Regions from separate parts of the Pantoea sp. C1E2 genome, predicted to be linked through region 2. Evidence: predicted binding sites of a transcription regulator. Region 2 holds the regulator's gene; each other region holds the start of a gene.

Region 1 (4,274 bases), 540 kb from region 2:
TTGTTGAGTAGCTTTTCAGCCGCCGATTGACCTTAATTCTGGCACAAAAATCCGCATTGCGCCTAAATGGTCCCCTAGCCCGCTGAAATCGCGGCAAAATCATTGACGGAAACTGGTCGGATCTTTCAAACTGACGCGATTGCCCCCCTGAGGAATCTGCTATGAGCCAGGCACTGCAAAACCTGCTTAATTTACTCAATCTCGAAAAACTCGAAGAAGGCCTGTTTCGCGGCCAAAGTGAAGATCTTGGCCTGCGCCAGGTATTTGGTGGTCAGGTAGTTGGCCAGGCCTTGTACGCGGCGAAACAGACCGTACCGGAAGAGCGCATCATTCACTCGTTCCACAGCTACTTCCTGCGTCCTGGTGATAGCGAAAAAGCTATTATTTACGATGTCGAAACCCTGCGTGATGGCAAAAGCTTCAGCGCGCGTCGCGTCAGTGCGGTGCAAAATGGTCACCCTATCTTCTATATGACCGCCTCTTTCCAGGCGCCGGAAAGTGGCTTCGAGCATCAAAACACCATGCCGCAAGTGCCGGGGCCGGACAACCTCCCCTCGGAGCAGGATCTGGCGCAAAAACTGGCGGCCCATTTGCCGCTCAAACTCAAAGAAAAGTTTCTTGCCGAGCGACCGCTGGATATTCGCCCGGTACAAATCCATAACCCGCTCAAAGGCCGTGTCGATGAGCCGATGCGCCAGGTGTGGATTCGTGCCAACGGCAAGCTGCCGGACGATCGCCGCATTCACCAGTACCTGCTGGGTTACGCTTCGGACCTCAACTTCCTGCCTGTGGCGCTGCAACCACATGGCAAAGGCTTCCTTGAGCCCGACATGCAGGTGGCCACCATTGACCACTCCATGTGGTTCCACCGCCCGTTCGACCTCTCTGAATGGCTGCTGTACAGCGTGGTGAGCACCTCGGCTTCAGGCGCGCGTGGTTTTGTGCGTGGGGAGTTCTACACTCAGGACGGTACGCTGGTCGCGACCACCGTTCAGGAAGGGGTAATGCGCCAGCGCGACGCATAAAAAAGGGGCGATATCATCGCCCCTCGTCTTTTTATTGTTTTAGCGCACTGCTCTTCTACAGCCCATTTCTTACTGGTTGTAAGCGTTCTCGCCGTGGCTGTTCACATCCAGACCTTCACGTTCCTGATCTTCTGGAACACGCAGGCCCACAATCATGTCTGCCAGTTTGAAGCCGATGAAGGCCACAACACCGGACCAGATGATGGTCACACCACAGCTGAACAGCTGAATCCAAACTTGATGGCCCATGGTCACGCCTTCTGCGTAGCCCACGCCACCCAGTGAAGAGGAGGCGAACACACCGGTCAGCACACAACCCAGGATACCGCACACGCCGTGCACACCGAATACATCACATGGGTCATCCACGCGCAGCCATTTCTTCAGGGTGGTTACACCCCAGATACCCGCCAGGCCGCCGGCCAGACCGATAATCAGCGCACCGCCCACACCGACATAACCACAAGCTGGGGTGATAGCCACCAGACCTGCGATAAAGCCAGAACAGGCACCCAGCAGTGAAGGTTTGCCACGCATTGCCCACTCACCGAACACCCATGACAGCACTGCACCCGCAGTTGCGACAACGGTATTCAGGAAGGCCAGCGCTGCGATTTCGTTGGCAGATGATGCAGAACCGGCGTTGAAACCGAACCAGCCTACATACAGAATCGCGGTACCCATGAACACCATCGGCAGGTTATGCGGTTTGAACGCTTCTTTACCGAAGCCCGCACGTTTGCCCACCAGGTAAGCACCCACCAGGCCTGCAACAGCGGCGTTGATGTGAACGACAGTACCGCCAGCGAAGTCCAGCGCACCGTCTTGCGCCAGCAGACCACCTGCCCAGACCATGTGTGCGATTGGCAGATAAGAGAGCGTCAGCCAGACCACCACGAAAATCAGTACCGCTGAGAAGCGAATACGTTCCGCCAGTGCACCGACAATCAGGCCCACGGTGATGCAGGCGAAGGAAGCCTGGAACGCCACGTGGATGTACTGATAGAAGCTACCCATAAGCGCTTTCAGCTCAATGTTTTTCAGCATCGCCCACTGGAAGTTACCGAAGAAGGCGTTGCCCTCGCTGAAGGCCAGCGAATAACCGTAGATGACCCACAGCACGCAAACTAATGCGAAGGTGACTGCAACCTGGGTCAGCATCGACAGGACGTTTTTACCGCGGATCAAACCGCCGTAAAACAAGGCGATGCCCGGGATCGTCATAAACAGTACCAATGCGGTACAGATCATCATAAAGGCGTTATCGGCTTTGTCCGCAACGGCAGGAGCTGCCGCCATGGCCAGAGACGGTAACAGTGCCAGGCTGGTGAGGCCTAACTTAGTCATCAGTTTATTCATTTCTTTCCATCCCATCACAATTCAGAGCCCCAGTTACAGTGCTGCTTCGTCGGTCTCGCCGGTACGAATACGAATGACGCGCTGCAGTTCTGCGACGAAGATTTTGCCGTCGCCAATTTTGCCGGTGTAAGCGGCTTTGCTGATGACATCCACCACTTCATCGAGTTGATCGTCCGCAATGGCGATATCAATTTTAACTTTTGGCAGGAAGTTCACGCTGTACTCGGCACCGCGATAAAGCTCTGCGTGACCTTTCTGGCGACCAAACCCCTTCACTTCGGTAACAGTCAGTCCCTGAATGCCAATGGAGGATAAAGCTTCACGCACGTCCTCCAGCTTAAATGGTTTGATTACCACGGTAACCAGCTTCATACGTTCCCCTCCAGATAATAAATTGAGTGAGTCTCGCGGACACGAGGAGATATAAGCAAACGCTGTGCCATAAATTAAAAAAGGGAAGAAGTCAGCGGCATAGAGGCGCTATATCGCGCTTCGTTATGTGATGGGTGGCTCAGTTTGGGGATAGGGCAAAAGAAAGGTGTTGCAATATTGCACTCCTTTGGTGCTTTGAGCCTCAAAGGAGTGCATCAATACAGAACAATCCGATAAATCTGCGCAAAAAAGGTGCAATTCATCCTTTAGCCTGTGCGGGGATGCCCGCTGCAAGCTCATCACCGGCCTGCTGCAGTTGATACATCTGCCAGTAGCGCCCCTGTTGAGCCAATAATTCAGTGTGCGTGCCGCGCTCTGCTACCTGACCACGGTGCAGTACCAGAATCTGGTCCGCTTCGGTGATGGTTGAAAGACGGTGCGCAATCACCACCAGCGTGCTGTGCTGACGCAGTGCACGCAAAGCATGCTGAATCGCCTGCTCGGTACCGGAATCAATACTGGCAGTGGCTTCATCAAGAATCAAAATCTGTGGCAATGACACCAGGACTCGCGCCATCGCCAGCAGCTGCTTCTGGCCCACCGACAAATTATTGCCCTGCTCACCCAATCGGGTATGAATGCCCTCGGACATTGAACGCGCCAAAGGAGCCAGCTGCACCGTTTCCAGCGCCTGCCACACCTGCTGTTCTGAGATATCACGCCCAAGCTGCACGTTGGCTAACAGCGTATCGGCCAGCACCACCGGATCTTGCTGCACCATCGCGACACTTTGCCGTAGCGCTTCATGCGTGAGTTGCGGTAAGGGACGACCATCTAACTCAATGCTGCCGCGCGTCACTGGGTAATACCCCATCAGCAAATTCGCCAATGTGCTCTTACCACTGCCGGTGTGCCCGACCAGCGCAATAAAACCGCGTGTCGGCACTTCAAGAGTGATATGACTCAGGACATCGCGGTTGTCACGATAGGCAAAGCTGACGTCGCGCAACGTGATGCGGCCTGAAGCGAGCGGCTGGTTATCCACGCCGTAATCTTGCTGCGTGGCATCCATCAGCTCGAAGATACGCTCGCCAGAGACCACCGCCTGTTGCAGCATCGATTGTTGCGTGGTGAGTTCAATCAGCGGTTCGTTCAGACGTCCCAGATAGGTAATGAAGGCGTATAGCACGCCGACCTCAAACACCCCGGGCGTAGCAAAGCTAAACAGCATAAGTAGCCCGCACAGAATCATCGCCGAAAACAGACTCAACAGCGGACGCAGCAGGAAGCCATCCAGCCTCAGGGTTTCCATGCGCGCCAGATAATGTGAACGGCTCGCTTCGCCCATACGCTCGCCAAAGCGCGCCTGCTGGCGAAACTGCTGGATCACACTCATGCCGTTAATCACTTCATTGAAGCCGTTGTTGATGTCGGCGAGATAGCTGCGTACCCGACGCGCGATTGGCGTGCTGTAGCGCTGATAAATCAGCATCACCGTCAGCACCAGCGGGAAGATGA
Region 2 (4,274 bases):
ACCGGCTTCATTACGCAGCAGCACCTCTGCGTCAAAACTCTGCACCAACTCGAACAGCTTCATCGCCGGGCGCGCATGCATGCCCAGCTTATTACGAATCTCAACGACTTGCTTCACGGTCATGATTTGCGTTTTTCCAGGGTGCGATGACGAGACTGCACATTTTTGCCGCGTGAGCGGAAGTAATCTGCCAGCTGTTCGGCGATATAAACCGAGCGGTGTTTACCACCTGTACAACCAATCGCGACGGTCAGATAGCTACGATTATTGGTTTCCAGCATCGGCAGCCACAGTTCCAGATAGCTGCGCGTCTGATAAATGAAGTTATGCACTTCGGTGTGACGATCGAGGAATGCGGCAACTGGACGATCAAGCCCGGTCATCGGACGCAGCTTAGGATCCCAGTGCGGGTTTGGCAGGAAACGCACATCGAAGACGTAATCGGCATCAATCGGGATACCGTGTTTGAAGCCGAAAGACTCAAATACCATCGTCAGTTCACGCTCGCGTTTGCCCAACAGGCGCGTGCGCAGCATTTCAGCTAACTCATGAACCGACATTTCGGACGTATCGATGATCAGGTCAGCCCGCGAACGCAAAGGCTCAAGCAGATCGCTCTCTTCATCAATCGCGCTTTCCAGTGACAGGTTCTTGCTGGAGAGCGGATGCAGACGGCGCGTATCACTGTAACGGCGAATCAGCGTGTTGCGATCGGCATCCAGAAACAGTAACTGCGGCGAAAACGAATCGGGCAAATTATTGAGCGCCGTTTCAAACACTTCTGGCGATTCAGGCATATTGCGCACATCAATGCTGACGGCCGCCGAGATATTGCGTTCCGTTAAGGTGTTCGCCAATTCAGGCAAGAGCACCACGGGCAGGTTATCGACACAGTAAAATCCCATGTCTTCAAGGGCACGCAGTGCAACCGATTTTCCTGAGCCTGACCGACCGCTAACGATCATCAGCACCATCACATTTCTCCCGTTTTAAACCGGCGAACACGCCGGTAAATGTGTCTGTCGCTTAAGAGTGTTCTTCCTGAGCTTCTGTGATAATGGCATAGAGCTCTTCATCACTCTGTGCCGCGCGCAAACGGCGGCAGACGGTTTTGTCCGCCAGGCGTTTAGCGACCAGCGACAGCGTATGCAAATGGGTTTTGCACTGGTCTGCAGGCACCAGCAGAGCAAACAGCAGGTCAACCGGTTGGTTGTCCACGGCATCAAAGGCGATCGGCTGGTCGAGGCTGATAAACACGCCGACGGCGCGCAGTGTGTCCTCCTCCAGCTTGCCATGAGGAATGGCAATACCGTTGCCAATGCCAGTACTGCCCATGCGTTCACGGGTCAGGATGGCTTCAAAAAGTGTCTGGTGCGGCAGATTGAGCTGCTTCGCTGCCAGCTCGCTGATAATTTCCAGCGCGCGTTTTTTACTCTGGCAGTGTACGCCGCTACGGGTACAGTCCAGTGAGAGGACCGAGCTCAATTCCAGTGTTAGATCGTTGTTCATCATCGTTTCACTTGCGAGTTCACATAGCCGCAAGGTTAACGCCATTCATACTACGATGGCGAGTCTCCCGTTGGCGCTTGCGCAGATGACAAAACGGGGCGGTTAACCCGCCCCATTTGCGCTCTGAGTGCCGAACCGGTCAGCACTCTGCAAGCATGAAGGTTAGTGTTTTTTCAGTTTGTCTTTGTGTTTGGTCAGCTGACGGGAAAGCTTGTCAATTAACCCGTCGATGGCCGCGTACATGTCTTCCGCTTCCCCTGTGGCGTGCAGCTCTCCGCCGTTGACGTGCAGTGTTGCCTCTGCAATCTGCGTCACCTTCTCCACTTTCAGAACAATATAAACCTGATTGATACGATCAAAGTAGTGTTCCAGTTTGGCAAACTTGCTATTTACAAATTCGCGCAGCGGTTCAGTGATTTCAACATTAAGTCCGGTCAGGTTTAGTTGCATAGGTCTTCCTTCTTCGTTCGGTCAAACTAGCTGCTTGCGCTGGTTTGATGGCGGTATCGATAAAGACTCGCGATATTTAGCAACCGTACGTCGCGCCACCATGATGCCCTGATCGGATAACATGGAGGTGAGTTTGCTGTCGCTCAAGGGTTTTGCGGGGTTTTCCGCGGAGATCAATTTCTTCACCAGGGCACGGATCGCCGTGGAAGAGGCTTCACCACCGCCTTCGGTATTCACATGGCTGGAGAAAAAATATTTTAATTCAAAGATGCCACGCGGGCTGTGAAGATACTTTTGCGTGGTCACGCGGGAAATGGTGGATTCATGCATGTCCACGGCCTGAGCGATATCCGCCAGTACCATCGGCCGCATGTACTCCTCGCCCTGTTCGAAGAACGCCTGCTGCTGCTCGACAATACAACGCGTCACTTTGAGCAGTGTGTCGTTGCGGCTCTCGAGGCTTTTAATCAGCCATTTGGCTTCCTGCAAATTACTGCGAATGAATTGGCTGTCGCTGTCATTACGCGCGGAACCGCCCATTGCGGCATATTGTTGATTGATTTTCAGGCGAGGCAAGCTGTCTGAATTCAGTTCAACGGTCCAGCGCTTACTGGTTTGACGCACCAGCACATCAGGAATCACATACTCAGGTTCACTGGTATTGATCGATTGGCCAGGGCGGGGATCGAGTGACTGAATCAGCAGCATCGCTTCTTTCAGCACGTCTTCCTTTAAACGAGTGACACGCATCAGGCTACGGAAATCGTGGTTGGCCAGCAGATCCAGATGTTCACTGACGATCAAACGCGCTTCCGTCAGCATTGGTGCATCAGCGGCGTATTGTGAAAGCTGCACCAGCAGGCAATCACGCAAGTCACGTGCGCCGACACCCACGGGATCAAAGCGCTGAACACGCTTCAGCACCGCTTCCACCTCTTCCAGCGTCAACTCTTCATCACCGATGCTGTCGCAGATATCCTGCACGGAAACGGTGAGATATCCCGTGTCGTCAATGGCATCGACAATCGAAGTGGCGATCGCGCGGTCGGTATCGGTGAAAGGGGTGAGTTCCACTTGCCACATCAGGTAATCCTGCAGCGACTGAGTGGTTTCGCCCTGATAGACCGGCAGTTCATCATCCTGGTAATCAGTACCGGTGCCTGAAGGCGTGCCCGCGGTGTAGATTTCATCCCAGGTGGCGTCCAGCGGAAGCTCTTCCGGCATATCTTTTTGTTCGAGTGCTTCCCGTGTATCTAAAGAGTCACTTTCCTGTTGTTCACGTGCGTCGATTTCTTCGTGCAGATCGGTTTGTTCAAGCAGCGGATTGCTTTCCAGCGCCAGTTGCAGTTCTTGCTGGAGTTCAAGCGTAGAGAGTTGCAGCAGACGAATGGCCTGCTGCAACTGTGGGGTCATCGCCAGCTGTTGGCTGAGCCTGAGTTGCAAACCTTGCTTCATAATTCTGCTTGAATTTCCTAAGCAAATGTCGTGGATAACGACACCTTATCAGAGTCTGAACTCTTCGCCCAAATAAACCCGCTTAACCTGCTCATCTGCAAGAATTTCCTCAGGCGTACCATGCGCGATCAGATGTCCCTGGCTCACGATGTAAGCACGTTCGCATACCGCAAGCGTTTCGCGCACGTTGTGATCGGTGATCAGCACGCCAAGACCGCTGTCGCGCAGGTGTTCGATGATCTTTTTGATATCGATCACTGAGATCGGGTCAACACCGGCAAAAGGTTCATCCAGCAGGATAAACTTAGGGTTTGCTGCAAGGGCGCGGGCGATTTCAACACGACGGCGCTCACCACCGGAAAGTGCCTGGCCCATGCTGTCACGCAGATGCTCAATGTGGAACTCTTCCATCAACTCATTGGCACGATCCTGACGCTGCTCTTCCGTCAAATCATCGCGGATTTGCAACACCGCCATCAGATTGTCGAACACGCTCAGGCGGCGGAAGATCGACGCTTCCTGCGGCAGATAGCCAATTCCACGGCGCGCTCGCGCGTGCAGCGGCAGAATACTGATGTCTTCATCATCAATTACGATGCGGCCTGCATCGCGCGGCACAATCCCGACAACCATGTAAAACGTGGTGGTCTTGCCGGCACCGTTTGGACCCAGCAGGCCGACAATCTCGCCAGATTTTACCTGCAGGCTGACATCTTCCACCACGCGGCGGCCTTTATAGGCTTTCGCCAGGTTTTCAGCGACTAATGTGGCCATAGCGATCAGTTACTCTTTTTAGGGCTCGTGGACGAGCCGTTTTTGTCCTGCAACTGCGACGGCACCAACACGGTGGTGACGCGCTT
Region 3 (4,274 bases), 610 kb from region 2:
ATGCCCGGCATGCGAATATCCGATAACAATACATCTGGGGTTTTACTTGAGAGTGCATCCAGCACTTCATTGCCGCTGTCAAATGTGGCGCAGCTCAAACCGGCTCCAGTGAGCGCACGTTCAAGCACCCAGCGGATGGAGCTATCGTCATCGACGATCCAGACTATCCCTCGTTGCATAGAAACCTCACTGGCGAATAGGCAGGTAAACCGAGAATTCGGTGTGTCCTGGCCAACTGTTAAATTCTATTTTTCCTGAATGCTGATCGATCAGGCTGCGGGCGATGGAGAGACCTAAACCGGTGCCTCCTTCACGACCACTCACCATCGGATAGAACAGCGTGTCCTGTAGCTGAGCAGGAATGCCAGGGCCATCATCTTCAATATCAATACGCGCCACCAGGCGATAACGGGTGCCGTGCAGCGTTAGCTGGAACGCGGTACGGGTGCGGATCACGATAGTGCCGCCTTCGTCACCCAGCGCCTGCAACGCATTACGCACCACGTTGAGCAGCACCTGTTCAATCTGATCGGGATCGTGTGGCAGTTCGGGCAGGCTCGGGTCGTAATCACGCACCAGCGAGACATTGTCCGGTAACTCCATCGAGACCAGATTGACCACGCGCTCAGCCACCTGATGAATGCTTTGTGTAACATGCATACCTGGCTGTTGTGGTCCAAGTAAGCGATCAACCAGATTACGCAGGCGGTCTGCCTGTTCGATAATAATCCGGGTATATTCATGCAGCGAAGGATCGGGCAGAGCACGGGTTAATAACTGTGCGGCGCCGCGTAATCCTCCCAGCGGGTTTTTAATTTCATGCGCCAGTCCGCGCACTAAATCACGAGCGGCGACTTGCTGAGCATGTTGCAACTGTTCCTGGCTAAGACGGCGTTGATTATCCATCGGCGCCATTTCCAGCAGAATAAGGCCATCGGGTAAACGTTGAGCCGTCAGCGACATAATGTGCGCGCGGCCATCGACCACTAACGTCACTTCGCTGTCAGTAAAGCCCTGGCCTGCTCCAAGACTCTCGCTCATCACCTCAATATTCAGCGAAAAATAGCCGGTTAATTCCGGTAATGGCGTGCCGAACAATTTGCGTGAGCTTTGCGCCAGTAATTGCTGAGCCGCCGGGTTGGCGTAATGGATAACCAGATCGTTATCGACCAGCAAAATACTGTTGATGAGAGAGTTAAGAATCTGCCCCGCGTCGGGCAGTGTGCCAGTTGCCATACAGCGTTCCTCTGCACTAAGTTAGTGCATTATAGCCTTTTGGGACTGATAACTATCATTCGAACGATGAATTCGCGGTGAAAAAAGCCCATCCGGAGATGGGCTAAAGTTTCCACGGCAACAAAAAACGTTCAGGTTATTTACGCCGCCAAATAAGCGGCGTGAAATGCGCTGAAATTTTTTAAATTAAACGCTGTAGTACAGTTCAAACTCAACTGGGTGCGGAGTCATACGCACACGGTCAACGTCTGGCTTAAGCAGTTCGATGTACGCGTCGATAGCGTCATCAGTGAACACGCCGCCACGGGTCAGGAACTCGCGGTCTTCGTTCAGTGCGTTCAGTGCTTCTTCCAGAGAACCTGCAACTTTTGGAATCTCAGCTTCTTCTTCCGGTGGCAGGTCATACAGGTTTTTGTCCATCGCATCGCCAGGGTGGATCTTGTTGATGATGCCGTCAAGACCTGCCATCAGCAGCGCGGTGAATGCCAGGTATGGGTTAGCCGCTGGATCCGGGAAGCGCGCTTCGATACGACGTGCTTTCGGGCTCGCAACCACTGGGATACGGATTGAAGCTGAACGGTTACGTGCTGAGTAAGCCAGCATGACCGGTGCTTCGTAGCCTGGGACCAGACGCTTGTAAGAGTTGGTGGTTGGGTTCGCCAGGGCGTTGATCGCTTTAGCGTGCTTGATAACACCACCAATGTAGAACAGCGCAGCTTCAGACAGGCCGCCGTATTTGTCGCCAGAGAACAGGTTCACGCCGCCTTTTGACAGGGACATGTGGCAGTGCATACCAGAACCGTTATCGCCGAACATTGGCTTAGGCATGAAGGTCGCAGTTTTGTTGTACGCGTGAGCAACGTTGTGCACCACGTATTTGTAGATCTGAATTTCGTCAGCTTTTTTGGTCATGGTGTTGAAGCGGGTTGCCACTTCGTTCTGACCAGCTGTTGCTACTTCGTGGTGATGGGCTTCAACCACCAGACCCATCTGCTCCATGGTCAGACACATGGCAGAACGGATGTCTTGTCCTGAATCAACCGGTGGTACTGGGAAGTAACCGCCTTTCAGACCTGGACGGTGACCTTTGTTACCGCCTTCGTAAGCTTTACCGGTGTTCCATGCTGCTTCGATATCGTCGATAGCAACGTGTGAACCTGCAGTAGAAGAACCGAAACGAATGTCATCGAACAGGAAGAACTCTGGCTCTGGTCCAAACAGCACGGTATCCGCGATGCCTGAAGAACGCAGGAACTCTTCTGCACGTTTAGCGATGGAGCGTGGGTCACGATCGTAGCCCTGCAGAGTGCCTGGCTCAAGGATGTCACAGCGGATGATCAGCGTAGAATCTTCGAAGAACGGATCCATAACCGCAGTGGTAGCATCCGGCATCAGTACCATGTCTGATTCGTTAATGCCTTTCCAGCCACCGATGGATGAGCCATCGAACATTTTGCCTTCTTCGAAGAAGTCAGCGTTAACCTGGTGAGCAGGGATAGTAACGTGCTGTTCTTTACCTTTGGTATCGGTAAAACGCAGGTCAACAAACTTAACTTCGTGCTCGTTCATCATCGAGAGGACGTGTTCAGCGGACATACTTAAACTCTCCTGGAAATGGTCATAATCGTCATGGTGAGAGAACTTCGTTGCCTGGAATGTGTCACGCTTTCTGACCACCCCTAACCAAGATCTCGGCAAGCTCTTTTCAACCGTTGTAAAACTGTCGTTTTCGCTTGAAAGATATAAAGCGAATTCTGTGCCAACTTTATTACAATGGTAAAAATGGCGCTGTGACGCGCTCTTTCGTGAGTCGGTCACTGCACCAGTATGGATGACGCGCACTAATTTGGTGCTCCACAGATCAAATATCGCCCCAAAAAGGTGCAAAACACCACCGCAGTGCAGATTAATGCACCGTTATTGGTGCTAAAAAACAGCACTAAGAGAAACTTTAAGGGAATACTGTGATCATGTTCAGTCTTTCGCTTAATCCGTGTACAATACCGCGTTATTTCTATAATGCCTGAGGCAAAGCTGTGATCGAAAATTTGCGTAACATCGCCATCATCGCGCACGTTGACCATGGTAAGACCACCCTGGTTGACAAGCTGCTGCAACAGTCCGGTACTTTTGATGCTCGTACCGAAGCGACTGAGCGCGTAATGGACTCCAACGATTTGGAGAAAGAGCGTGGGATTACCATCCTCGCAAAAAACACCGCCATCAAATGGAACGACTACCGTATCAACATCGTTGATACCCCAGGACACGCCGACTTCGGTGGTGAAGTGGAACGTGTTATGTCCATGGTGGATTCGGTGCTGCTGGTTGTAGATGCGATGGATGGCCCTATGCCGCAAACCCGCTTCGTAACCAAGAAAGCGTTTGCTCATGGTTTGAAGCCGATTGTAGTAATCAACAAAGTTGACCGTCCGGGCGCGCGCCCTGATTGGGTTGTTGATCAGGTATTCGACCTGTTCGTTAACCTGGACGCGACTGACGAGCAGCTGGACTTCCCTATCATCTTCGCTTCAGCGTTGAATGGTATCGCTGGTCTGGAACATACCGACATGGCTGACGACATGACCCCGCTGTATCAGGCGATCGTCGACCACGTTTCTCCACCACAGGTTGAAGTTGAAGCACCACTGCAGATGCAAATCTCGCAGCTGGACTACAACAACTACTTGGGTGTTATCGGTATCGGCCGCATCAAGCGCGGTACGGTTAAGCCGAACCAGCAGGTCACTATCATTGATAGCGAAGGCAAAACCCGTAACGGTAAAGTCGGTAAAGTACTGGGCCACCTCGGTCTGGAACGTATCGAAAGCACCCTGGCGGAAGCAGGCGACATCATTGCTATCACCGGTCTGGGCGAGCTGAACATCTCTGACACCATCTGCGACACGCAGAAAGTGGAAGCGCTGCCAGCCCTGAGCGTCGATGAACCAACCGTAACCATGTTCTTCAACGTCAACACCTCACCTTTCTGCGGTAAAGAAGGTAAGTTCGTGACGTCGCGCCAGATCCTGGAGCGC

What was found. Region 2 encodes sigma-54, which starts transcription at its own class of promoters, with help from an activator protein. Its sites were predicted from a motif close to GTTGGCACANNTTTCGCTNT; they were not measured.
Region 1: glnK (P-II family nitrogen regulator) is a predicted target of sigma-54. The motif match lies at 2,809-2,828, and genes of this name have one in related genera.
Region 3: glnA (glutamate--ammonia ligase) is a predicted target of sigma-54. The motif match lies at 2,981-3,000, and genes of this name have one in related genera.

The regions. Positions count from the first base shown of each region.
Region 1 is NZ_JBSZHT010000002.1:1,326,513-1,330,786, reverse strand. It holds gene tesB (acyl-CoA thioesterase II) at 162-1,025, shown strand; gene amtB (ammonium transporter AmtB) at 1,095-2,384, opposite strand; gene glnK (P-II family nitrogen regulator) at 2,418-2,756, opposite strand; gene ACXI0A_RS06275 (SmdB family multidrug efflux ABC transporter permease/ATP-binding protein) at 3,016-4,274, opposite strand, start outside.
Region 2 is NZ_JBSZHT010000002.1:786,123-790,396, forward strand. It holds gene npr (PTS phosphocarrier protein NPr) at 1-123, opposite strand, end outside; gene rapZ (RNase adapter RapZ) at 120-974, opposite strand; gene ptsN (PTS IIA-like nitrogen regulatory protein PtsN) at 1,027-1,509, opposite strand; gene hpf (ribosome hibernation promoting factor) at 1,672-1,959, opposite strand; gene rpoN (RNA polymerase factor sigma-54) at 1,981-3,414, opposite strand; gene lptB (LPS export ABC transporter ATP-binding protein) at 3,463-4,188, opposite strand; gene lptA (lipopolysaccharide ABC transporter substrate-binding protein LptA) at 4,194-4,274, opposite strand, start outside.
Region 3 is NZ_JBSZHT010000002.1:179,066-183,339, reverse strand. It holds gene glnG (nitrogen regulation protein NR(I)) at 1-179, opposite strand, end outside; gene glnL (nitrogen regulation protein NR(II)) at 187-1,236, opposite strand; gene glnA (glutamate--ammonia ligase) at 1,423-2,832, opposite strand; gene typA (ribosome-dependent GTPase TypA) at 3,273-4,274, shown strand, end outside.